3 regions of the Pelotomaculum schinkii genome follow, and region 1 is predicted to be linked to each of the others. Evidence: riboswitches for the same ligand, from Rfam matches in the RefSeq annotation. Region 1 holds a riboswitch; each other region holds the start of a gene.
What was found. A riboswitch is a leader RNA that binds a small molecule or an ion and turns the genes downstream of it on or off. The one in region 1 is predicted to bind molybdenum cofactor.
Positions count from the first base shown of each region.

Region 2: it holds a riboswitch for molybdenum cofactor, as region 1 does, so the genes downstream of both, Psch_RS08105 (ABC transporter substrate-binding protein) here and fdhF (formate dehydrogenase subunit alpha) in region 1, are expected to answer to the same signal.
Region 3: it holds a riboswitch for molybdenum cofactor, as region 1 does, so the genes downstream of both, Psch_RS14405 (aldehyde dehydrogenase family protein) here and fdhF (formate dehydrogenase subunit alpha) in region 1, are expected to answer to the same signal.

Region 1 is NZ_QFGA01000003.1:43,605-51,682, forward strand. It holds gene nuoF (NADH-quinone oxidoreductase subunit NuoF) at 1-1,832, shown strand, start outside; gene Psch_RS16295 (NADH-quinone oxidoreductase subunit G) at 1,847-2,776, shown strand; molybdenum cofactor riboswitch at 2,795-2,914, shown strand; gene fdhF (formate dehydrogenase subunit alpha) at 2,926-5,619, shown strand; gene Psch_RS16305 (KTSC domain-containing protein) at 5,829-6,044, shown strand; gene Psch_RS16310 (DUF1156 domain-containing protein) at 6,240-8,078, shown strand, end outside.
Region 2 is NZ_QFGA01000001.1:1,740,255-1,748,332, forward strand. It holds gene Psch_RS08100 (ABC transporter substrate-binding protein) at 88-909, opposite strand; gene Psch_RS08105 (ABC transporter substrate-binding protein) at 1,215-2,102, opposite strand; molybdenum cofactor riboswitch at 2,209-2,329, opposite strand; gene Psch_RS08110 (pyridine nucleotide-disulfide oxidoreductase/dicluster-binding protein) at 2,798-5,107, opposite strand; gene Psch_RS08115 (molybdopterin-dependent aldehyde oxidoreductase) at 5,354-8,078, opposite strand, start outside.
Region 3 is NZ_QFGA01000002.1:712,625-720,702, reverse strand. It holds gene Psch_RS14425 (malonate decarboxylase subunit alpha) at 1-1,167, opposite strand, end outside; partial or broken gene Psch_RS21715 (acyl CoA:acetate/3-ketoacid CoA transferase) at 1,253-1,513, shown strand; gene Psch_RS14415 (cation:proton antiporter) at 1,607-2,857, opposite strand; gene Psch_RS14410 (cation:proton antiporter regulatory subunit) at 2,861-3,358, opposite strand; gene Psch_RS14405 (aldehyde dehydrogenase family protein) at 3,563-4,984, opposite strand; molybdenum cofactor riboswitch at 5,059-5,178, opposite strand; gene Psch_RS14400 (hypothetical protein) at 5,491-5,655, shown strand; gene Psch_RS14395 (hypothetical protein) at 5,976-6,443, shown strand; gene Psch_RS14390 (accessory gene regulator ArgB-like protein) at 6,440-7,096, shown strand; gene Psch_RS14385 (cyclic lactone autoinducer peptide) at 7,080-7,211, shown strand; gene Psch_RS14380 (ATP-binding protein) at 7,274-8,078, shown strand, end outside.

The sequences.
Region 1 (8,078 bases):
GTGCGAAGTTTCAAGAAGAGTACAAACAGAAGCTCACCCGTCCCCGTATTGTTGTGGGTTTGGGGACGTGCGGCATCGCCTCCGGCGGTGGTAAGGTTATGGAGGCCATTAAAGAAGAGGTCGCAGCCCGTGGCCTTGATATAGATATTGACTTCACCAGCTGCATTGGGATGTGTTACCGTGAACCGATGGTTGAAATAGCCCTGCCGGGCGCTGCCAGTGTTGTGTACGGGGATATTTTCCCTGATAAAGTTGCTCAGCTGCTTGATAGCCACGTCATAAACAAGACGCCGGTGTATGAGTGGGCGGCCATCCAGATTCCCGGCGAGGCCACCCCTTACGAAGGCATTGACATTATGGAACAATCCCCTTATTACGAGAAGCAGGTCCGTTCAGTTACCTCCCGTCTTGGCCGGACAAACCCTGAAAACATTGGTGAATACATTGCCACCGGCGGTTACGAGGGCCTCGAAAAAGCTCTCGGCATGGAACGCCAGGCGGTTATTGATGAAGTTAAGAAATCCGGTTTAAGAGGCCGTGGCGGCGGCGGGTTCTCCACCGGCATGAAGTGGCAATTTGTATATAATGCCCAGGGGGATAAGAAATATGCCGTGTGTAACGCTGACGAGGGCGACCCGGGCGCGTTCATGGACCGCAGCGTGCTCGAGGGTGATCCGCACGCGATCCTGGAAGGAATGATGATCGCCGGTTACGCGATCGGCGCCGATGAGGGGTGCATCTACTGCCGGGCTGAATATCCGCTGGCCATCCGCCGGCTCAACCTGGCCATCGCCCAGGCTGAAGAGCTCGGCATATTGGGTGAAAACATCCTGGATTCCGGCTTCAACTTCCATATTAGAATCAAGGCCGGCGCCGGCGCCTTCGTCTGCGGCGAAGAGACCGCCCTTTTGAATTCCATCGAGGGCAAGCGCGGGATGCCGCGTGTCCGCCCGCCTTTCCCCGCCAATTCGGGTTTGTGGGAGAAGCCGACCTGTCTTAACAACGTGGAAACTTACGCCAACGTACCCTTCATCCTCAGGAAAGGCGCCGACTGGTATGCGGCTATGGGTACCGAGAAGAGCAAGGGCAGTAAAGTCTTTTGCCTGACCGGTAAAATAAATAAAACTGGTTTGTGCGAAGTCCCCATGGGCATTACCTTGAGAGAAGTTATCTTCAATGTTGCCGGCGGTATCCAGGGCGGCGGGAAGTTCAAGGCCGTGCAGAGCGGCGGGCCTTCAGGCGGCTGCCTCCCCGAATCAAAACTGGACCTTAAGATTGATTATGAATCGCTGACTGAGGCAGGTTCCATGATGGGTTCCGGCGGCTTGGTGGTCATGGACCAAACCACCTGTATGGTTGACGTGGCCAAGTTCTTCTTGAACTTTACCCAGAACGAGTCCTGCGGCAAATGTACTCCCTGCCGCGAGGGGACCAAAAGGATGCTCGAGATCTTGCAAAAAATCTGCGACGGTAAAGGTGAAATGGAGGACCTCGACACCCTGGATCGGCTGTCAAGGGTGATTAAAAATTCAGCATTATGCGGTCTTGGACAAACCTGTCCGAACCCGATTATAAGTACCCTGGAATACTTCCGTGATGAATATGTAGCGCACATCGTCGATAAACGTTGCCCGGCCGGAGTCTGCGCAGCCCTTCTGGTTTATACGATCGATGCGGAGAAGTGCACAGGCTGCGGCGCATGCTTGAGAGCCTGCCCGGCCGGGGCCATAACCGGCGAGAAGAAACAGCCTCACTCAATTGATCCGGCTGTATGTATCAAGTGCGGCGCCTGCATTAGCAAGTGTAAATTTAACGCCATATACAAAGCGTAGGGGGAGGGTGAAAATTGGCTAATGTAACCCTTACCATCAACGGCAAAGAAGTGACTGTCCCGGCTGGGACCAGGGTACTGGACGCAGCCAGGGAAGCTGGTTTCTTCATCCCCACCTTCTGCCATGATCCGGAAAATCCCGGTTATGGCGGCTGCCGCATATGTGTTGTTAATATTAAAGGAGCGCGGACGTTGATGGCTTCCTGTGTTACGGAAGCTACCAACGGCATGGTGGTTGAGACGGAGTCACCCGACGTGGTGGAAGCTCGCAAGACCATTATCGAACTCTTGTTGGCCAACCATCCGGCTGATTGCCTGACCTGTGACAAGAACGGGGACTGCCGGCTGCAGGACTACGCTTACCGCTATGGGATACGGGAATCAGGCTTTAAAGGTGAAAAGCATAGCTATCCCATTGATAATTCCAACCCGTATATCACCCGTGACCTGAACAAGTGCATCCTGTGCGGCAGGTGTGTCCGTACCTGTGCTCAAGTTCAGGAACGCCAGGTCATTGACTTTGCCTACCGGGGCTTCCAGACCAGGGTGGCGCCGGCTATGGATACCAACCTGGCCGAATCTGACTGTGTATCCTGCGCCCGCTGCGTGGCTGTGTGCCCTGTTGGCGCCCTGAACTACGCCAACCTGGCCGGTAAGGGCCGGACCTATGAAATTGCGAAAAAACAGGTCACCTGCTCCTTCTGTGATGCCGGCTGCCAGTTTGACCTCAATTACAAGGGTGACAAGGTTGTCGGCGTGTCAGCAAAGGCGCCGGGCCAGGGCCGCCCGCTCTGCCTGAAAGGACGGCTCGGCATGGAGCTGCGTTACAGCGACCAGCCTCTTACCCCAATGCTCAAGAAAGACGGAGAGTTTGTTGAAGTATCCTGGCCGGAAGCGCTGGAGCTGGAAGATGTGCTGTCCAAGCTCAAAGAGCTGGAGAAATAAAACCACTTATTGTTTAACTATATAAATGAACTCCGAGCCATACTGTCTAAACCACAGGGCATGATAGCTGGCCGATAGGGTTCAGTGGGAAACTGCTGCGCCTCCCGCAATTTGGAAAGGAGTGAAGTTTTTAAGGGAGGTTTTAAATGGTGGCAACCGTTACGCTTACCATAGACGGTGTCCAGGTCACGGCGCCGAAAGGTTCCACGGTCCTGGAAGCAGCGGAGAGTGTGGGTATCTTCATCCCCACCTTCTGCCATGACCCGGAACTCAGCAAACCTGGCGCCTGCCGCATTTGTGTGGTGGAAATACCGGGCGCCCGCAACCTGCCGGCCTCCTGTGTGACCGAGGCTACCGAGGGCATGGTTGTATACACTGCCTCAGAGGCGGTATTAGAAGCGCGCAAGACCAACCTGGAACTCCTGTTGGCCAACCACCCCGAGGACTGCCTTACCTGTAACAAGAACGGCGAATGCAAACTGCAGGAATACGCCTACTATTACGGAGTCAAGGCCGGCGCTTTTCCGGGTGAAAAACACAGCTACCCGATCGAAGAAGACAACCCGTTTATCGTACGGGATATGAACAAGTGCATCCTGTGCGGCAAGTGCGTCCGGATGTGCCAGGAAATCCAGGGCAACAACGTAATCGATTTTGCTTTCCGCGGTTTTAACTCCATTGTCACCCCTGCCATGGGCTCGCCCTATAGCGACACGGATATATCCAACTGTGTCTTTTGCGGCAACTGCGTATCAGTTTGCCCGGTCGGCGCCCTGAGCGAAAAAGGGATGCTCGGCAAAGCCCGCAAGTGGGAAATAGAAAAAGTAACCACTACCTGTCCTTACTGCGGTGTAGGCTGCTCTTTCGACCTTAATGTCAAGGACGGCAAAGTCATCGGGGTCACCTCGACCGAAGGCGATGTCAATGGACGCGCCCTGTGCGTCAAAGGCCGCTTTGGCTACGGGTTTATCAACCACCCGGACCGTCTGAAGAAGCCTCTGATTAAGAAGGACGGTAAGTTTGAGGAAGCTACCTGGGATGAAGCTATCGCTTTGGTGAAGGAGAAGTTTGGCGCGGTTAAGGACAGCTACGGTCCGGAAGCCATTGCCATCCTTTCCTCCGCCCGCTGCACCAACGAAGAAAACTATTTAATGAACAAACTGGCACGCGCAGCGCTCGGTACCAACAGTATCGACCACTGCGCCCGTCTCTGACACGCTCCTACTGTCGCCGGTCTGGCGGCAGCGTTTGGAAGCGGCGCTATGACCAACAGCATCCAGGAAATTGCCGATGCTGACTTTATCCTTACCACCGGGACCAATACCACCGAAGGACACCCCGTCATCGGCATACAGGTCAAAAAAGCCTTGCGTAAAGGGGCCACCCTGGCTGTGGTTGACCCCCGTAAGACTGAAATAGCCGGCTTGGCCAATTACCACCTCCGGATTAATTCCGGATCTGATATTGCCCTGTTAAACGGCCTGGCCAACGTGATTATTGCCGAGGGTCTCTGGAACAAGGAATTTGTAACAGAGCGCACCGAGGATTTTGAAGCGTTAAGAGAAACAGTTGCCAAGTATACGCCTGATTATGTTTCGGAAATAACCGGCGTGCCGGCGGAAACCATCAAGGAAGTGGCCAGGGGCTACGCCAAGGCCAAAAACGCCACTATCCTCTACACCATGGGCCTGACCCAGCATATCTGCGGTACGCACAACGTCTTTGCCGTGGCCAACCTGACCATGCTCTGCGGCCAGATCGGCAAGGAGTCCAGCGGGGTTAACCCGCTGCGCGGCCAGAACAACGTCCAGGGCGCCTGCGACATGGGCGCGCTGCCGGCCTTCTTCCCCGCCTACCAGCCGGTGGCTCTTGAGGCGAACCGGACCAAGTTCTCGTCCGCCTGGGGTGTTGACGAGCTCCCGTCCAAGCCGGGCTTAACTGTCGGTGAAATTATCGACGAAGCAGGTAAATCTGTAAAAGCTATCTACATCATGGGCGAGAACCCGGTCCTGTCGGATCCTGACGCCAACCATGCCGCGCACAACCTGGAGTCGCTTGATTTCCTGGTAGTGCAGGACATCTTCCTGACTGAGACGGCGCAGCTGGCCGATGTGGTCCTGCCCGCGGCAAGCTTTGCCGAGAAGGACGGCACCTTCAGCAATACCGAGCGGCGTGTCCAGCGCGTACGCAAGGCAGTCGAGCCGCCGGGAGAGGCCAAGCCCGACTGGGAAATTATCTGCATGGTTTCTAATGCGCTTGGATATCCCATGAATTACGGCTCAGCCAGTGAGATTATGGAAGAGATAGCCAAAGTCACCCCGTCCTACGGCGGCATCAACTACGCCAGGCTGGAACAGGGCAGCCTGCAGTGGCCCTGCCCGACACCCGAGCACCCCGGCACCAAGTTCCTCCACGCCGGCAAATTCGGTCGCGGGCTGGGCAAGTTCCACCCGGTGGAGTATATTCCGCCCAACGAAATGCCCGATGAGGAGTACCCGCTCATCCTCAGCACCGGACGCAGGAGATACCACTACCACACCGGTACCATGACCCAGCGGACCGGCGCCCTGGAGGTATTCTACCCGACGGAATACCTTGAGATTAACTGCATTGACGCTGCCAAGCTGGGGATCGCGGAAGGCGACAAGGTCAAGGTTACCTCCCGCCGCGGTGAAGTGGAACTGGCTGCCAAAATTACTGAAATTGTAATGCCGGGTATGGTGTTTACCTCGTTCCAATACCCGGATGTGCCGATCAACAAGTTAACTAACGCGGCGCGCGACCCGATCTCCAAGATTCCCGAATACAAGGTCTGCGCGGTGAAGGTAGAGAAGGCAAGTTAAGTATTACTTGAAGAAACCGGCTCCCATATAATACGGGAGCCGGTTTCTTTTTAGATTTAGAGATCTCATAGTGTGTTTGGCGGTAAACAATGTTTGAAGTTAGCAATTGTTCTGCTAATAGTAACTGTTGAAGGAAATATTCTTTCTTTCAGAATGGTTAAATGTAATAATATGTCGATAAACAAACTTTTAACTTAGGAGGAGAAAAAATGATTAGAATTCCGGTTGAATCAAGTAATTTAGCATCAGTAGGATATGAGAGTGAAACATTAACTCTTGAAATCGAGTTTATTAAGAGTGGTATTTACCAGTATTTTGGTGTACCGGAAGAAGTTTATAATGAATTGATGAATGCAGGCTCCAAAGGTAGTTATTGTAATCAATATATTAAAAAGGCAGGTTATTCTTATATGAAAGTTAGTTGATTAAATAAGAGTTATTTTATAATATTTCCTTTTGGGTAAGATTTATCTAACATAATAATCTACTGGAATCAGTCCTAATTTTAGGAATCAGAAAGTTTCAATAAAGGGCATACAGCAACTGAAAAAACTTTTGCAGGAAAGCTGGTTTAGGTTAGCGAATAAGACAAGGACAAGTAAGGATTTCTGAGGGAAATAATGATTGAGAAAGATTTTGACATCCCATTTATTTCTGATTTAGCCCTTTATGAAAAACAAATCCAACAGAATTATCGCCCAATTATTGCAGTACATAAATGGTTTGCCAGACGCCCCGGCACCTTATTCCGGGGGCTTTTGTTGTCTGAGTTTGTTGAAGGTGCTTTAAAGGATAATTTTTATAAGGCACACACCTTAAAAGGTATTAAAATAGCTGATCCGTTTATGGGTGGGGGGACACCGCTAATTGAAGCCAATCGGCTTGGGTGCGATATTACCGGCTACGATATTAATCCAATGGCGTATTGGATCGTTCGCCAGGAGATTGAACATCTTGACCTTGAGTCATATCGTAAGGCGGCAGTTGATCTTCAACAACGACTGGAAAATGAAGTTGGCTCCTTTTATAGAACTATTTGCATGGAGTGCGGTTCTCCAAATGCTCATGTCAAGTATTTCATCTGGGTAAAAACACTAAAATGTGATGAGTGCGGGAGCATTTATGATTTGTTGCCTGGGTTTTTGCTTGCAGGGAATCAGCGCCATCCAAAAAATGTGATCATTTGTTCTGCTTGCGGGGAATTGAATGAGGTGGAGGATAGGAAACAACCTGGTTTTTGTCATGCTTGTGGTGTGGTATTAAAAATTAACGGGCCGGCCACTCGCAACCGTTGCGAGTGCCCTCATTGTGGGAAAATAAATATCTACCCTAAGCCTTTAGATGGCGCTCCTCAACATCGTATGATAGCAATAGAGTATCACTGTCCTTTATGTAAGCCCAACCATCAGGGCAGGTTCTTCAAAAAACCGGACCGGGAAGATCTAGAGAAATATGAGATAGCTTCTGAAACTTGGAGACGATTAAACCCTAGCTTTGTTCCTGACGATGAGATCCCGCCTGGTGATGAAACCGACCGCCTTCTAAGATGGGGTTACCGGAGATACCGTGAGATGTTTAATGAGCGGCAGTTGTTAGGTTTGGAATTAAGCTGCCAGGCTATTTCTGGACATTCTGAGGAAAAGATTCGAAATGCATTAGCAACAAATCTTTCTGATCTGCTTCGCTACCAGAACATGCTCTGCCGTTACGATTCTATGGCACTGAAATCACTTGATATATTTTCAATACATGGCTTTCCAGTTGGACTGATGCAGTGTGAGTCCAATCTGCTCGGTATCCCGAACGGTGAAAAAGGATCAAACATTGGAAGCGGTGGTTGGTCTAATATTATTCTTAAGTATGATCATGCTAAAGCCTACTGTGCTAATCCCTTTGAAATTCGGCATCAAGGCGGGAGAAAAGTTCAAGTAGCGATCAGAGGAGAATGGATTGGAGAACACCGTAACACTTCCATGTCACCGGAAGATAGAAATGTTGCGCTTCATTGCTGCAGTTCAACCTTCATTGATTTACCCCCCGAGTCTCTTGATGCTGTAATAACCGATCCACCTTATTTTGCCAATGTACAATATGCTGAATTGATGGACTTTTGTTATGTATGGCTGCGCCGGTTAGCTATAGATACTAGTGGAGTATTTAATAAATCTTCCACAAGGGACATAGAAGAATTAACCGGCAATATTACGATGGAACGGGGACTTTCACATTTCACCGAAGGAATGGCAGCCATTTTTGCAAAAGTGGCGTGTTCGTTAAAAGAGGGGGCACCTTTAGTCTTTACCTACCATCACAATAAAATTGAAGCATATTTACCTGTTGCAGTTGCAATCCTTGATGCTGGACTGACTTGTTCTGCCTCAATCCCCTGTCCGGCAGAGATGGGTGCTTCTATTCACATTAACGGGACAGGTTCATCAATAATTGATACGGTTTTTGTC
Region 2 (8,078 bases), on a different contig from region 1:
CAGAGATTTATTTCAGAGATTTATTTCAGATCGTACTTGCATTGCCAGGTTTTAATTCTCTGTCGCCGCGTCGGCGACCGGTTTACGTTACTTACCGAGATCCTCTACTTTTTTGCCGGAGTCAGGGGTGAATAGCGCCTGACCGTATTGATCTTTGCCAAATTCACCGATGGTCTTCTGGGTATCGGGGTCGACCATGAAATCAACAAATGCTTTTGCTCCATCCTTGTTGACAGTACTGAATTTTTCCGGGTTAACCTGCATCACATGGTAGATGTTCAGGAGCGACGCATCCCCTTCCGACAGGATTTCAAGGTTGATATTTTTCTTTTGGGCCAGGTATGTCGCCCGGTCGGTCAGAGTGTAGGCCTGCTTTTCATTGGCGATGTTTAAGGTCTGCCCCATCCCGGCGCCGCTCTGCTGGTACCAGTTGCCCTCCGGAGTGATTTTGACTTCCGCCCAGATTGCTTTTTCTTTACTGTGGGTGCCTGAATTGTCTCCTCTCGAAACGAAAACAGCCTTATTCTCCGCTATTTTTTTAAAGGCGTCGCCTGCTTTAGTCCCTTTGATACCGGCAGGGTCCCCAGCGGGGCCGATGATGATGAAGTCGTTATGCATCACGAGCTGGTAGTTTACAACTGCGCCACTGTCCACAATCTTTTTCTCGGCCGCGGGAGAGTGCACCAGGAGGACGTCGGCCTCTCCCTTTTCACCCATGGTGATAGCGGCGCCGCTGCCTACAGAGACAGTTTTAACGTTATATCCGGTCTTCTGTTCAAAAATCGGGATCAGCGCGTCTAAGAGCCCGCTGTCCTGGGTGCTGGTGGTGGTGGCGAGGATCACATCTTTCACTTGCGGTTTGCCGCACCCTGCGAAAACGACCAAAAGCATTGTTACCATGAGGATCATAAGGGGCGCTAAAAAGTTCTTTTTACTCAAAGTTAGTCCTCCTCCAAATATTTTACTTGAAATAACGTACTGAGTTGTCTTTATAAATGTAGGTGCGAATTCATTCGCACAAATGCAACATTGACTGCCATAAGTGCGGCGCTGGCGCGCCGTGTGCGATTGAAATCGCACCTCGCTGAGCTTTTATTCTCGCTGATACCAAAAAACGAAACTGCGAACTACATTTTCATATTAGTGTTTAATTTATTTATTGACCCAATAGGAATGCAGTATATACCTACGCCATACGACCTATGACTTACGACCTACTTGGGCAGGTTTTTCCCCTCGGTGGAATTGGGGAAAAACAATGGCTCACCGTATTTATCCTTGCCGAAATCCCTGATGATCGTCTGTCCCTCGATTGATGTGCAAAAATCAATAAACTGCTGGGCCAACTCGTCTTTAACTTCCGGGAACTTCTGGGCGTTGACGGGGATCAGGGAAATGTAGTTAAGCAGGGCCTCGTCTTTTTCCACCAGCACTTTCAATTTGACCTGGTCTTTCACGGTCAGGTATGTAGCCCGATCGATAATAGTATAAGCGTTCTGCTCATCGGTATACTTTAAGGTCTTGACGTTGCCTTCCGAACCTTTTTCATATACGTGGTACCAGTCGCCCGCCGGCTTCAGCCCGGCAGCCTTCCACTGGGCCTTTTCCGCAACATCCGTACCGGAGTTGTCCCCGCGACTAATAAAAAGGGATTTTGTATCCATAATTTTCTTCAGCGCCTCAGCCGGTGTTTTTAGTCCCTTGATTTGAGCCGGATCCGATTCCGGCCCGACAATTACAAAATCGTTGTACATCAGGTCAATGCGCTTGGTCCCGTATCCGTCGGCAACAAACTTTTCCTCCAGATCCTTGGCATGCACCATTACGACATCAAAATTGCCGCTTTTCGCCATTTCCAGGGCAGCGCCCGTACCGGCGCCCACATGTCTGACCCGTATCCCGGTCTTTTTCTCAAAACTCTCTTCCAGCGCCGCCACAATCCCGGCGTCAATCGGACCAATGGTGGAGGCCAGCAGGATTTGGCCGGCGACAGCCGGCGCTGGCGGCGCAGTCGCTTGCTGTTTAGCGCAGCCGGATAGTACAAACAAGAGAACCGTAAGAATAACAATAGCCAGGGAAACCATTTTAACTTTGTCCTGCAACGTAATTCCCTCCATAATTTGTTTGCCAATCGTCACTACAACCGGATTTACCACCTCCAAAAATAAAAATGCCGGACAGCTTGCGAAAAATAAAGCCGGCCCGGCGTCAGCGCCATTGCAGTCTCCTTTTCGCATTGGAAGGCACGACGGTTTCCCGTCACACCCTAACGGCCGGCAGTCATAGCTATAATGCCTTAGGCAAATCCGGCTCGGAGATTTTAAGTTTTAAAGTACTATATTTTAAACTATGTTTTAGGCTTTTTATGTTTTCTTGGCATTAACAGCCTTTTCCACATAATTTCTACTAAAAACCCCAAAGTCCTGCTAAATTTTTAAAATAGCTGCAAGCAATAAAATAATAGTACTCTTCAAATAATTATAGGTTATATTGAAAATAAAGGTGAAATATACCCCACGACTTGATAAAACATTGCAATAATTGACATTAAAATGCTACACATCAAATAAATGATATACGTTAAAACATTAAACATAAAATAAATACACTAAACATGAAATTCAGTTATCAGTAGAAACCCTGATCCAAGCCTATTTTGATAGCTGAGCAAGCTCATTTGAACCTTCCTTTTTACTGTGACAACTGCTTCAGGAACATCGTCCGATACAAAAGCGCCAAGATGGCCTTTATACCGCGGACACCATATACACTTTCAAGATTGAAGCGGGTTCATTTTCTATTCTTTTTTCACTTCCATTCTGTGACTGTAAACTGTGACTACTTGAATTGCCCCGTCTTTTTCAATATAGCGTACCCAATAGGTAACATTTCCAATTCGCTGATTGGCTAAGAAACTTGAATCTTCGGGATTAAAAAACCGTTCGCCGGATTCCTGCGCATGTTTTATGACTTTTTCAATGTCTTCCAGAAGAATATACCGTTCGTCCATAATGCGCCATACTTCGCTAGGAATGATTAAATCCTCCATTTTGGTTAATTCCGCCTCCGACTCTTCATTCCATAATTCTCTTAGCAATTTCTTTTTAAGCTGCGCTCTGTTTGCATGTCTTTGTGAAAGATTCGGCATTTTTTTATGCGCTATCTCATCCAAATTCTCCCCAAAAATCAGGTCCAGAATATGATAGGTGCTTTTACCGCCCTCCACAAACAAATCCTTGCATATAGCGCAGTAAACCAAAAAATCTTCATTACTTTCGTTTATTCGGTCTATCACAAAGTCATTTGTCTGTTCACGGTTCGCAAAATAGACAAGTCCGCCGTATCCGCAGCATTTTGTTTTTTCTTTTGCATATTTCAGTTCCTTTATTTCATAACCAAGCTTTACCGCGATATTTCTCAGACTTTCGTGAATATTTTTATTATGCCTTGTAGAGCAGGCATCATGGACATTCAAAATATGGTTCTTCCCATTTTGGGCGGTTTCCGGAAGTCCATAACGTTCAAAGATTTCCCACAAAGATATAAAAGGTATCTCCGGAAGATATTTTTCAAAGATGCCGCAGCAGCTTGAGCACGCCAGAATAAAAGTAGGTTTGCCCATTTCAGCCCATGCGTCTCTTAATCTTTCAATACTATTCTTCATCAAATCCTGTCTACCCGCCCAGTCGGCGGGGGCGCCGCAGCAGCCAAGCATTATTCCAACGCCTTCTTTTATCCTGGATAAAAGGTACTTATAAGCTTTTTCGACATACTCCGGATAGGACGCTGAAAGCTGGCATCCGGGATAAAACAGATAGTCTGCCTGTTCTGTACCTGATTCATCCCCTTTAAAAAGAGATTGCGCGTATTTTGGCGATGGAGACTTAACCAGGAAAAAGTGGCTGCTGTTGCTGAACTCCATATCCTGCAGCGCAAAATCATGTGCAGAAGGAGGCATTTTGCCCTTTTCTACCATACTTTCCCTGGTCTCCTGTATTATATCCTTCATGTTGATGCCCACATGACATTGTTCACCGCACAAACCGCACATTGTACAAGAATTTATCATCTTATTTGCGTACCGTGTACCCAGGATTACATTTTCGTTATGATTAATTTGCCTTGTATAATTTTTCGGACCAATATTGAACTTCTTCATATGACTGCACGAATCAATGCATTTTGTGCACCTGCATTTAAAGCATCGTCCGGCTTCATTTACAGCCTCATCTTCGCTGTATACGTCAGTGGTCCTTACAACCGGCGCTGCAGGTTCAATATCATCCACTTCATATTTAAGAGGTGTTTCAAATGCCCCCTCCCTTTCCCTTGCAGCCGTCATGGAAAGTCTCTTAACGTATCTTTCTACGGAAGCTGCAGCTCTTCTGCCTGAACTTACCGATAAAATAGTAGAGCCATTTTTATATAACAGTCTTCCCCCCGCAAATAGGGATGAATACTGTACTTGAAAAGTCTCAGGATTAATTTGCAGATTCTCATTCCATTCGCCCGTGCCAAGGAAAACCGCATTGTTCTCGTTAATAATCTCTTTTAATTCTTTTTGGCTGATACGTCTGTTAAAAATTACCTCAATATCTAACTTGCTGAATATTTGAAGCTCTTCTTCTATAATAGCCTTTTCAAGGTTTGCACCTTCGTAATCCCATAATCTACCGCCTAGTTTATCCGACTTTTCATAAATTGTGACCTTAAAACCTTTTCTGTCAAGTTCCAATGCGGCCGAAATCCCGCTTAAACCTCCTCCAATCACAGCAACCTTGCCAGCATTCTTAGGAATGGGCAGTGCTTTTTTAGGGGGTGTGTACCCATGCTTTACTGCTGCCTTCTCAAGCTCCGATATCCTTATCGCTCCACCGGCAGCCTCTCTCACACATGCACTTTCACAAGGATGGTCGCAAATCATGCCAAGCACTCTTGTAAAAGGCATTCGTTTCTCCAATATTTTATAAGCTTTATTAAAATTGCCTTTTCCCATCTCCGCCACAAATGCTGCCACATCCATGTGAATAGGGCACCATGCCGTACAAGCTGCAGGTTCATCATAAATACACCTGTCACCCGTTTTCAGCAGCTTTTCATTGTCCATTGAGAATACCTCCATTATAATAAACGGATAAATCAATAACATCAAAACCCAAATTTTATTGGTTTACCCGTTTACAATTCGCTACGCTCCATACTTCTCAGGTGAAGCTTTTTATGAAATCTAGAAATTGCAAGGCTTTGAAGCGAACTTTCCTGGATTATTAAAATATGGAATTGGAGTTTTTCCATATACTCCAATTCCATATTTATTAGTTTAGTTTACTAACATGTAATATATCAACTAACTTTAAAGGTTTTTCAAGCCCTCCAGAACCTTTTCCGGATATGCCGGCAGCTTAGTTATACGTACTCCGGTGGCATTGTAAATTGCATTGACAATCGCTGCATGCGGAGCTGAGAGAGGCATTTCTCCAGCGCCTGCCGCACCATAATAGCTAAGTGGTCTTGGAGTCTCCTGGTGAATAAGAACTATATTGTCAGGAACATCCTTAATTTCCGGGATCCCACAGCCTATAAGGGTCGTATGCTTTTTCAAATCTTCAAAGTCTTCGCTAAGCGCAAGACCTATTCCCTGTGCCAGACCACCATAAAGCTGACCTTCAAGTACCAATTTATTAATTATCGTACCGCAGTCCGATACCATCGTTAGTTTATCAACTTTAGTTTTGCCTGTTGTAGTATCAACCTCAACTTCTGCTAAAAGTACACCATACATGTAGATTGGGAATGGATTTCCTTGCCCTGTAGCTACATCACATGCAGTACATGGTGCAGTCCATTTTCCAGCATATTTTACCGGCAGTTTTTTATTAATCATTTCATTGTATGTTCTGAAAGTACCATCCGGTTTTCTCAGAGCATCCAAGAGATTTCTACATGCAACTGTTGTAGCATTACCTGTAAAAACGTTTGAACGGCTTCCACCTGCAGCTCCGCTGTCCGGTGTATATCTCATATCATTCATAACCAGTTTTATTTGTTCAAGCTTTATTCCCAATGGCCTTAATGTTTCATATGCAAAGCTCAGTGTTCCCATATCTGCGCCCTGGCCATGGTCTTCCCATGAATTTCCTACTGTAACTCCCTCTGGTGTTATCTCTGCCCATGCTTCCGAGGAATCTGCACCGTCAAGTCCGCAGCCATACTCAAGCAGTGATACGCCTACGCCATATTTGATATCTCCACTTCGTGCATTCTTGGCTGCAGCATTTTTCTTAGCCTCCTGGTAAAGAGGTCTTATTTTATCAATTGCCTGTGGGAAAGCAATTACATCAGGTTTACAACCAGTTGGTGTGGTATCGCCTTCTCTATATACATTTATATATCTTAACTCTAATGGATCCATTCCAATTTTTTCTGCCAGTTCATCCATCAATACTTCTGATGAGAACAAGCTTTGCGGTGAACCATAACCTCTGAAAGCCGAGCCCCATGCATGGTTTGTAGCAACTGTTCTACCTTCGCCTCTGATATTTGGGATATTGTAACCGGCGCCAATGAACTGGTGGCCTCTCATTGTAAGAAGATCACCAAATTCCATGTATGGACCATGGTCTACCGTCCAGTCTGATTCCATAGCAACAAGTTTTCCATCCTTATTAGCTCCCAGCTTGAGATTGATAAAGAATGGTGATCTTTTTCCTGTATAAGTTATCTGCTGGAACATGTTGAATTCGAGGTATACAGGTCTCTTTGTAACAAGTGCAGCAACACCAAGCAGACCTTCCATTGTCGGACTGAATTTATATCCAAAAGTTCCTCCTGCATTATTCTGTACAATAAATAATTTTTCTAAAGGAATTCCAATACCTTCTGCAACCATCAAAGCATGACAATGGATAGCTACACTCTTTGAATGAACCATTAAATTTCCTTTTTCATCAAGGTATGCAAACCCCACATCCGGCTCAAGAGGAAGGTGCGGCTGTCTTCCAACATAAAAATCATCCTCAACCACATGTGGCAGGCTTTTCATTAAAGGTGCGGTGTCGTTACCTTTAGCTATCTGGGTTTCGAAATATACATTTGGAGTACCGGGATGTATTTCAATTGCATCTGCAGCCATAGCTGCAGGCGCGCTCAGATATGCCGGCAGTTCTTCCAATTCAACCTTAACTTTTGCTGCTGCCCGTTCTGCCTGGTAAGGAGTATCTGCAAGGACCATAGCAACGGCGTCCCCAAACTGGAATACCTTCTTATCATTAAGAATTGGTCTTTCTTTACCGTCCCCTTTGTTCTGTGGAAACGCCAGACCATTGATTCTGTTTGTTCCAGGAACGTCCTTATAGGTTAAAACCTTGAATACTCCCGGCATTTTCTCAGCTTCTGAAGTATCTATGGAAAGAATATTTGCATGAGACACTGTCGCTTGTACAAGCTTGATATGCAGAGTATTTTTAGGAAGTTCTTTTATTTCCAAATCTGCTCCAAAATCCCAGGTTCCTGTAACTTTTGCAGCAGCGGATGGACGGATTACTTTTGACCCAAGTATACTGTCGCCGTCCTTCAGTTTAAACCACAAATTTTCTTTTTGAATTTCACCTCTCATTAGCCTGGCAGCATCCATAACTGCATCCACTAATGGTTTGTATCCTGTACATCTGCAGAGGTTTCTGTTTTTCTGGAACCAATCTCTTACATCTTCTCTAGTAGGATTTGGGTTTTGATCCAACAAAGCTTTAGCAGAAACAATAAATCCTGGAGTACAGAAACCGCACTGTGCTGATCCGTGAACCATCCAAGCAAGCTGAAGCGGGTGCAGGTTATCTTTTGTGCCTACGCCTTCGATTGTAATAATCTGAGCATTATCCGGTATTCTTTCCATTGTATAGAGACAAGACCTCACAGGCATACCGTCCCATATAACCGTACATGCACCGCATTCTCCTTCCCCACCACAGCCAACCTTGGTTCCTGTGAGCAAGAGTTGATTTCTTAATACACTTGCGAGGGATTCTTCATGATCCACCGTGAGATGTTTTTTAACTCCATTTATTAATAAGGTTTTTTTA
Region 3 (8,078 bases), on a different contig from region 1:
ACTCGTGTTTACATTACCTTTTTCATCGACCTCGCTCAATCCAAAAATTCCCGCGTCGAGGTTTCCTCCGTCAAATAAGCTGAAATGATCACCATGATCACATAAAGCTTCTACATTCCAGCTGCATCCGAAATCCTTTCCCAAGGCAGGGACTCCTCCTATGCATCCTGTTTCGGTAATCATTGTAACCATATCGCTTTGCCCCATTTCATTCAGGACATTTGGGATAGATGTTGGCATGCCAATTCCGAAATTTATTACGTATCCAGGTTTAAATTCCTTTATAGCTCTTCTGCACATAACTTTCACATCGTTTAACGGCATTGGCTTAATTTCTTCCAATTCGGCAATTGCTTCACCTGTGAATGCTGGATTATATCCATCTTTATTGCTTCTAATCCAGTTCTGCATAATTTCGTCAGGCTTTTCCGCAACCACAATATAATCAATATATATACCCGGAACCTTGACCATTCGAGGATGTATTTGATTGACTTCGACTATTTTTTCTACCTGACATATTACTATTCCACCGTTTGCTTTTACCGCCTGTGCTTGTGAAAGTAGTCCAATATTTATAGGCTCCTTTTCACAGCTTATATTTCCGTGTTTATCAGCCGTCGTAGCTCGCATGAGACCTATATTTAATTTGGGAAGCGTATAGTAAAGGTATTCTTCACCCATAAAATCAGGAACATATTTAACGAGATCTTCACCTTTATCTATTGTAAGTTGATTTAATTTACCGCCGTCATTTCTCGGATCCATAAATGTGCCAAGTCCAACCTTTGACATGGCGCCATTCATGCCTCTGCCGATCTCCCGGTACATCTGATAAAAAACTCCTAGCGGCAGCATCCAGCCCATAATTTTATTATCAGTTATTTTCTTTGCAAGATCCGGACATACACTCACGAATGATGAAATACTTTTCGTCATCATTCCTTCATGCAAATATTGAGATTCTGCAGTCGGTGAAGTAAAATTACCTCCTCCAGATGCTCTGATAGAGGTAATGTTCTTTGGATGTCCTTCACGTAAAAAACGTTCCTCTATAGCATCCACGATTTCCTGAGGCCATCCGGTAAGACCATCGACTCCTGTAACTATTACATCCCCGTCATTAATCAGATTTGCAGCTTCTTTTGAAGTTATTATTTGAGCCATATTATCACCCCTTTACATTTTCGGTTTTATTGTACCATTTTTTGTACTATTATTACACATCTTAATATGGACTATAGTAGCTTGTGAGCAGATTGCCTTCAGCGGGAAGTACGCGCAAAGTATTAACAAGCCTGCCATGTATATTACAGAACGGGCTGTATTTAAACTTGAAAAGGAAGGCATGACCCTAATCGAGATTGCGCCCGGCAGCGATCTGGAAAAAGACGTTTTGGCCCACATGGATATCAAACCGGTTCTATCACCTGATTTGAAGCTGATGCCGGAGGGAATATTTCAACCTGAATGGGGTCAATTAAAAGAAATAATCAACCAAAAGACCAGCTAAGGAGAAAGGACGACGATTCAGTCGTCCTTTCTGTGCGCGACGGGCAGTGCGCCTCCAACTGGACTTAAATATATAAGAGTTTCTCTTTATTTGTCAGTAACTTTCTGCGACTGCTTTCTTTTGTTTTTGCTTTGGTTTTTCTTTGTCTTTTAATGCGGGCCATCTGAATATTCGACTCAGGCTGATGTAGATCCACCTGGATTCCTTGGTCAACAAAGGTCCCAGCACTGCTAAAATAAGGACATAAAGAGCCGCAAAAGGTTGCAGGATAGGCAACAGACCTCCGGCCATGGCGAGTTTTGCTAAAATAATGGAGAACTCACCACGCGATGTTATGGTCAAGCCTACATTGGTAGAGGCCATATGGGAATATCCAGACATACGGCCGGCGATCATCCCGGAGGCAAAGTTGCCGGTTAATGTCAAGCCAACAGCCGCTAAAGCAGGCAAGACAGCCCCACCAAGAGCAAGGGGATCGATGCTGAGCCCAAAACTAAAGAAAAATATTGCCCCAAATAAGTCTCGAAAGGGAACCACAAGCTTATCAATCCGTTCCCGGTGCTCAGTCTCACCAAGTACCAGACCCACCAACAAGGCCCCGATAGCTTCTGCAACATGGATGGTTTCCGAGAACCCGGCAATGATTACAAGAATTGCAAACAACACCAGCATAAATACTTCATCAGAGGGAATATTTAATAATCTGTTTAACTGTGAGAGAAGCTTACGTCCCAGGAAGACAATTCCAATAATAAATCCCAGCGCCAGTCCTGCTGAAGCCAATACATTCATGGTAGACGTTGCCCCAGTTAAGACAAGGCCTGATACAACAGAAAGATAAACAGCTACAAAAACATCCTGAAACATCATAAGGCCAAGGATCATTTCTGTCTCCGGCCTAACCGTACGCTTTAAGTCAACAATCATTTTGGCAACGATGGCGCTTGACGAGATTGTTGTAATCCCTGCCACGATTAAGATTTCCTTAAACGGCCATCCCAGTAAAAAGGGCAACAGCAATCCGAGGGTCAGGTTGATTGCCATGTAAATAATTCCACCCCGAATAATGGAACGGCCCGCCTTTACCAGCCTTCCGACGGAGAACTCGAGTCCCAGGTGAAACAAAAGAAAGAGTATACCCAAACGTCCCAGGAATTCAATTAATGGAGCACTATCTATGAAGCGAAAATCAAGAACCCCAAAATGTGGCGTTTGTGGTCCAACAAGCATCCCGGCCAGTATTAACAACGGTACAATTGAAAACCGCAAGCGGGAGGATAATAGGCCGGCAAACGCAATAATGCCCAGGGCCAGCCCAACTTCAAAGAGCAAATGCTGCTCCACTACCTAAAGACTCCCGTGCTGGATTAAGTGTTTACAGGCTTTTACCTTTGCCCTCTCGCCCAATATCACCAGGGTTGCCCCTTCCCTGATTATTTGCTCCGGCCCGGGATTGATTATTTTGATCTGGTCACGTTTCACAATAGCAATAATAGTGGCGCCTGTTCTTTTGCGAATGCCCAAATCGCCGATCGTCATACCAGCCGATTTGGCGCCCGGCTCAACTTTGTACCATTCAATAAACATTTCATCAAAACACACATCAACCGATTCCAAATCCCTCGGCATATAGGACATGCCGCCGATAATACCTGCCACACGGCGGGCCTCGGCATCATCAAGTGTAACCATTGATATGCTTTCTTCGGGGTCATCGTTATCAAAATGATAGATTTCACGCCTTCCGTCATCGTGAATAACAACAACGAGCTTATCTCCACTGCGTGTATTGATTTGAAACTTTCGTCCGATTCCGGGAAGGTCTGACTCTCGAATTAAATCCATACTATCCCCCATTGGTATAATTGTATTTTATTCTTATTTTGTCTTATTTAAATTATACAATAAAACTATAGCTGAAGCACTTGTATTGTATATTTTGTCATGTACTGGTGAAGTAATCATAAAGAAATATTATAAGAAGCAAAACCCCGGCACTTTGGCCGGGTAGTTCTGGGACGGTTGGGTATATTCTTGCTGATGCCGGCACTAGAGTTTTATCACAACGACTTTTTCTTCAGTCATCTCCTCTATTGCATAACGAGGCCCCTCTTTACCTGTGCCGCTTTCCTTCCAGCCGCCATAGGGCATAAGGTCTGTACGGAAGGTAGAAACATCATTTATAATTACCCCGCCGGCTTCCAGTCCTTCAGCGCAACGGCATGCAATCTCAAGGGAATTAGTAAACACACCCGCTTGCAGTCCATAACGGGAATCATTGGCTAAAGCGATGGCTTCATCAATTGTATCATAGGCAATAATGCAGAAAACGGGGGCAAAAATCTCATTACAAACGCACTTCATTTCAGGAAGAACATTGGTTAATATGGTAGGTTCCAGGAACGGTCCGCGGCGGCGGCCGCCAATCAATATCTCGGCGCCTCCGGCAACGGCTTCATGAATCCATTCCTCAGCCCTTGCTGATTCATTTTCACTGATCATGGAACCTAAATCGTTGGCTGGCTCCAAAGGATCGCCGACTTTTAAGGTCCCGGTCAGGGAGACAGCCCGCCTGCAAAACGCATCATAAACCGGGCGGTGAACATATACCCGCTGCACGGATATACATACCTGCCCCGCGTTGGCAAAGGCAAAACGGACACAGGCCTCAGCCGCTGCGTTTATATCCGCGTCACTATGCACTATCGTGGGTGAGTTGGCGCCAAGTTCCAGGGAAATAGGCCTTAAGCCAACTGAAGTCTTAAGCTTTATCCCCACCTCAGAACTTCCTGTAAAACTATAGTAAGCAATACGCTTGTCTCTGGCCAGGGCGTCGCCGACCAAAGCGCCAGGCCCCATAACCATATTTAAGCAGCCTGCAGGCAAGCCGGCCTCCGCCATGATCTCGCACAATTTGGCCCCGATGATGGGAGTTGCACTGGCCGGCTTATAAACGACAGTATTTCCAGCTGCGATGGCCGGGCCAATTTTATGACAGGTAAGGTTGAGTGGAAAATTAAAGGGTGTAATGGCGCAGACCACCCCCCGGGGGACGCGTATGGTCCATGCCCGGCGGTTTTCATTGCCGGGAGAACCGGCGATAGGAACGATTTCTCCTTTGATCCGTTTGCTTTCTTCTGCGGAAATCAATAGCGTCTGGGAAGCGCGGGCAACTTCTCCCATTGCCTCTTTAATGTTTTTCCCAACCTCCTGAGAAATTATGGAGGCCAGTTCGCTTTGCCGGTCCATTAATAGTTCGCTTGCTTTTTTGAGTATCTCAAAGCGACTGTAAGGAGATAACTTCTTCGTCCTGGACGCTTCCAGCGCAGCGGCAACAGCAGCATCAACTTCCGCCGGTCCGGCTAAAAAAAACTCAGCTATAGCTTTACCGGTTGCCTTGTTTATTACTTTTTCCTTCTGCCTGGTAGTCATCCAGTTTCCATTGATAAATAAACAGACTTCTTGAACCACTATCCCAATCCTCCAACAAGTTTGAAATTTTTCTTGCAAAAACAAAAACCGCACGCACGTGCGGTAAAAAAGCATAGCAAAAAAAACATGCTCCTTTCCACACGGGAGGCTTGCCCGTTTCCAAGCAAACCCTATCGGTCCGGGACCATAGCGCTTCATACCTTAGGTCTCCGGACTCGGAGTAACAAAAAGTAAATTCTATGCATATTGAATAAAACCTTTATTCTGTCAAAACATTTATGCTGTAAACTTTTACCTTCTACCGCCCTTGTTTTGGTTCTGACCGACTGTAGTAAACTTAGGCCCGCCATTTGAGACGGTTTTTTCGCGGGATATCGCCTCGCTCTCCGGAGCGGGGCTTTTTGTGCTTTATGGTTATTATTCCAGGTTCTGTGGCCGGAGCTTTTTTCTTGGAATTATTAATGAATTACAATCGTATGTCATAGTATATTTTAAGACAAGGGTAGTCAGGAATTCATTTCAAAAAAAGGAGGGAGCATATACCGGTGGTAATTGGGAAGGAAAAAGAATACAACTGCCGCATAGAAATCGAAGATAGTATTGTTGTGATAATTTGCGGAGAAATTGAGACCGATCAATTGAAAAAATGCCTTAAAACAGTTGAAGAAACAGAGGCAATAAAAATATTAGCAAGTGAGGAAAAACAATAAACTTTGCCCCCTCTATGGAGGGGTTTTCCATCTGGCTGAGCGGGATAACCAATATCCCCCGGCGGATATTTCCACCATGAAACAATGTGTTTTGTTAGGGATCCGGATGAACCAATCCGGTTTTTTTTATTTTTATAGAAATATGGTATGGACAATCCAAAGAGACGTATAGAAACCAGTCAACTCATGAGGAGTGTATGGTCCCCGGAATAATGTCGAGATTTATCGAAATGTGTCTGAATATTTTAAGTTATATTGCTAGGTGATATCAGCTTTTTGTCGAAACAATAAGTAAGACGTCTTGTGAGTGAGGCAGACCCATGGACACAAAATTTGTTTGGTTTCTGCTGCAGGGCATCCCCGAAATGACTGGCACATTTGCCTTAGTGTTAGCTATTTTAAGGGTCCCGATCAGGTGGCTGCTTGTTATACCCACAGCAACTATCATTTGTATAGCCATATATCTAATTAGGACAGCCGGCGCGTCTTTTGGGGTGCACACGGCGTTCTTAATCCTTTCCATGGTTGTTCTATTGTGCAAAGCAACCAGATCAAAATTATCAAGTGTATTTATTGCTTCTTTTGTCACTGAAGCAATAGTAGCGACAGTTGAATCATTAAACAACATCATATTTTCACACTTTTTAGATTTAAATATAAGCACCCTGCCGGACACGAATTGGGTTCTGTGGAAAATGATTGGCTTCCCGCAGAATGTAGTTATAATTCTGCTCGCGATCTTGTACGCGAAGTTTAAAAGACCCAGGGAGGGTATGTGGAGAGTATGAGTTACATGGCCGTCAGCAGGCGCTTGGCAAGCTACTTGCGCGCGAAAACCGGCGCTTCCCAGGAAAAAGAAATGGTCCTGGCCTATGCCACCGACATCATCATCATCAACTCGCTAAACCTCTCCGCTATATTGCTGATCGGCTTTTTGCTGGGGATTTTACCGGCCACTATTGCCATCCTGGCCACTTTATTTTTATTCCGGCACACCGCCGGCGGCGCGCACTCCGACTCTCCCTGGCGGTGCGCTTTCATTACAATATTGTCGACTACCTTAATGTCTTTGGGCGCTATGTTTTTTCCCAAATACAGTCAAATTGGTCTTGATATCATCGCTTTACTTGCATTATTAATAGGTTTTACCGCGATCATTAAATTAGCTCCGGTTGACAACCCCGCCGCGCCGATTGTTTCACCGGTCAGACGGAAAAAACTTAAAATATACTCCCTGTTGGTTTTTTTGCTGGCTGCAGCAATCACGATCATATTGCGCGACAGTGTCTGGGAACACGCCAAAGTGGTACAGGCAAGCCTCGCTTTTTGTCTCATCTGGGTCAGTTTTATGTTGACCGGGCCTGGACATCAATTGATGAATTTTATTGACCGCACCTTTATTTTGAGACAAGGAGGTGAAAAAAATGAAGGGTTTGGCTAATAAGCTGTTTCTTTTGGCGGTAACGGTGATGACATTCCTCGCCGGGATAGCTTCCGCCAGCGCTTGTGGTTTTGGCCAATACCAGCCTGAAGTCCCTGAATCTCTCAGAAAATAATACATAAAAAGGGGTGGGCAGCCACCTCTTTTTATGATATCTGTTAAAGGGGTAATAGTTACATGACGGATATCAAAAAAACCAGGGAGTGGGAAATTTTTGAATATATTATCGGGGTTCAGATGGCCTGCATATTGATTTTTTTTATTTCCTTTTCTTTAGGCAAAAGCTTTAGCTCTATTTTAAATCTTTATTTTGCTCTTATTACAGGAACAATAGGTGTTGTGGCAGCTTTTTTGTATAAGTTTTTGGAAAGATTGTTAAATCAAAAGAAAATTCTATATATCAAAATAGCTTATGTTATTTTTCCCATTCTCGTTACCGCATTTGTCTTGCTGCAATTCCCGCACGACCCATACAGCAAACAGGTGGCAATACTGCTGCCTGTTATTGTGGCTGCCACCGTACTGGGCAAAAACGGCGGCCTGTTCATTGCTTTTTTGGGTTCCGCCTTCCTGACGTTGAGCAGCATGTTGTTCTATCACGAACCCGTTATAAAGGCATTTGAACAAAATCTTATTCTCATCAGCGTAATGTTTTTGATGGGCTGGTTTATCGGCAGCATCACCAATCTTGAAGCGGAGAGCCGGAAGCGGCTGCAGGAAAATTTGGACGAATTACAGGGAGAAATTGAAAGGCGTAAGTTTGCGGAGGAACAGACCTTTAAATTATCCCGCATTGTGGAACAGAGCCCGGCGATAATTGTATTAACGGATACAGATGGAAATATTGAATTTGTCAATCCGCAGTTTACCCGGGTTACCGGATATGCAAGTGAAGATATAACCGGTTTAAATATAAGCCGCCTGGGAAGTGAGCCCGCTGAATTTTATGAGCAGATATATGAAGAAGTACGGGAAGGGAAAG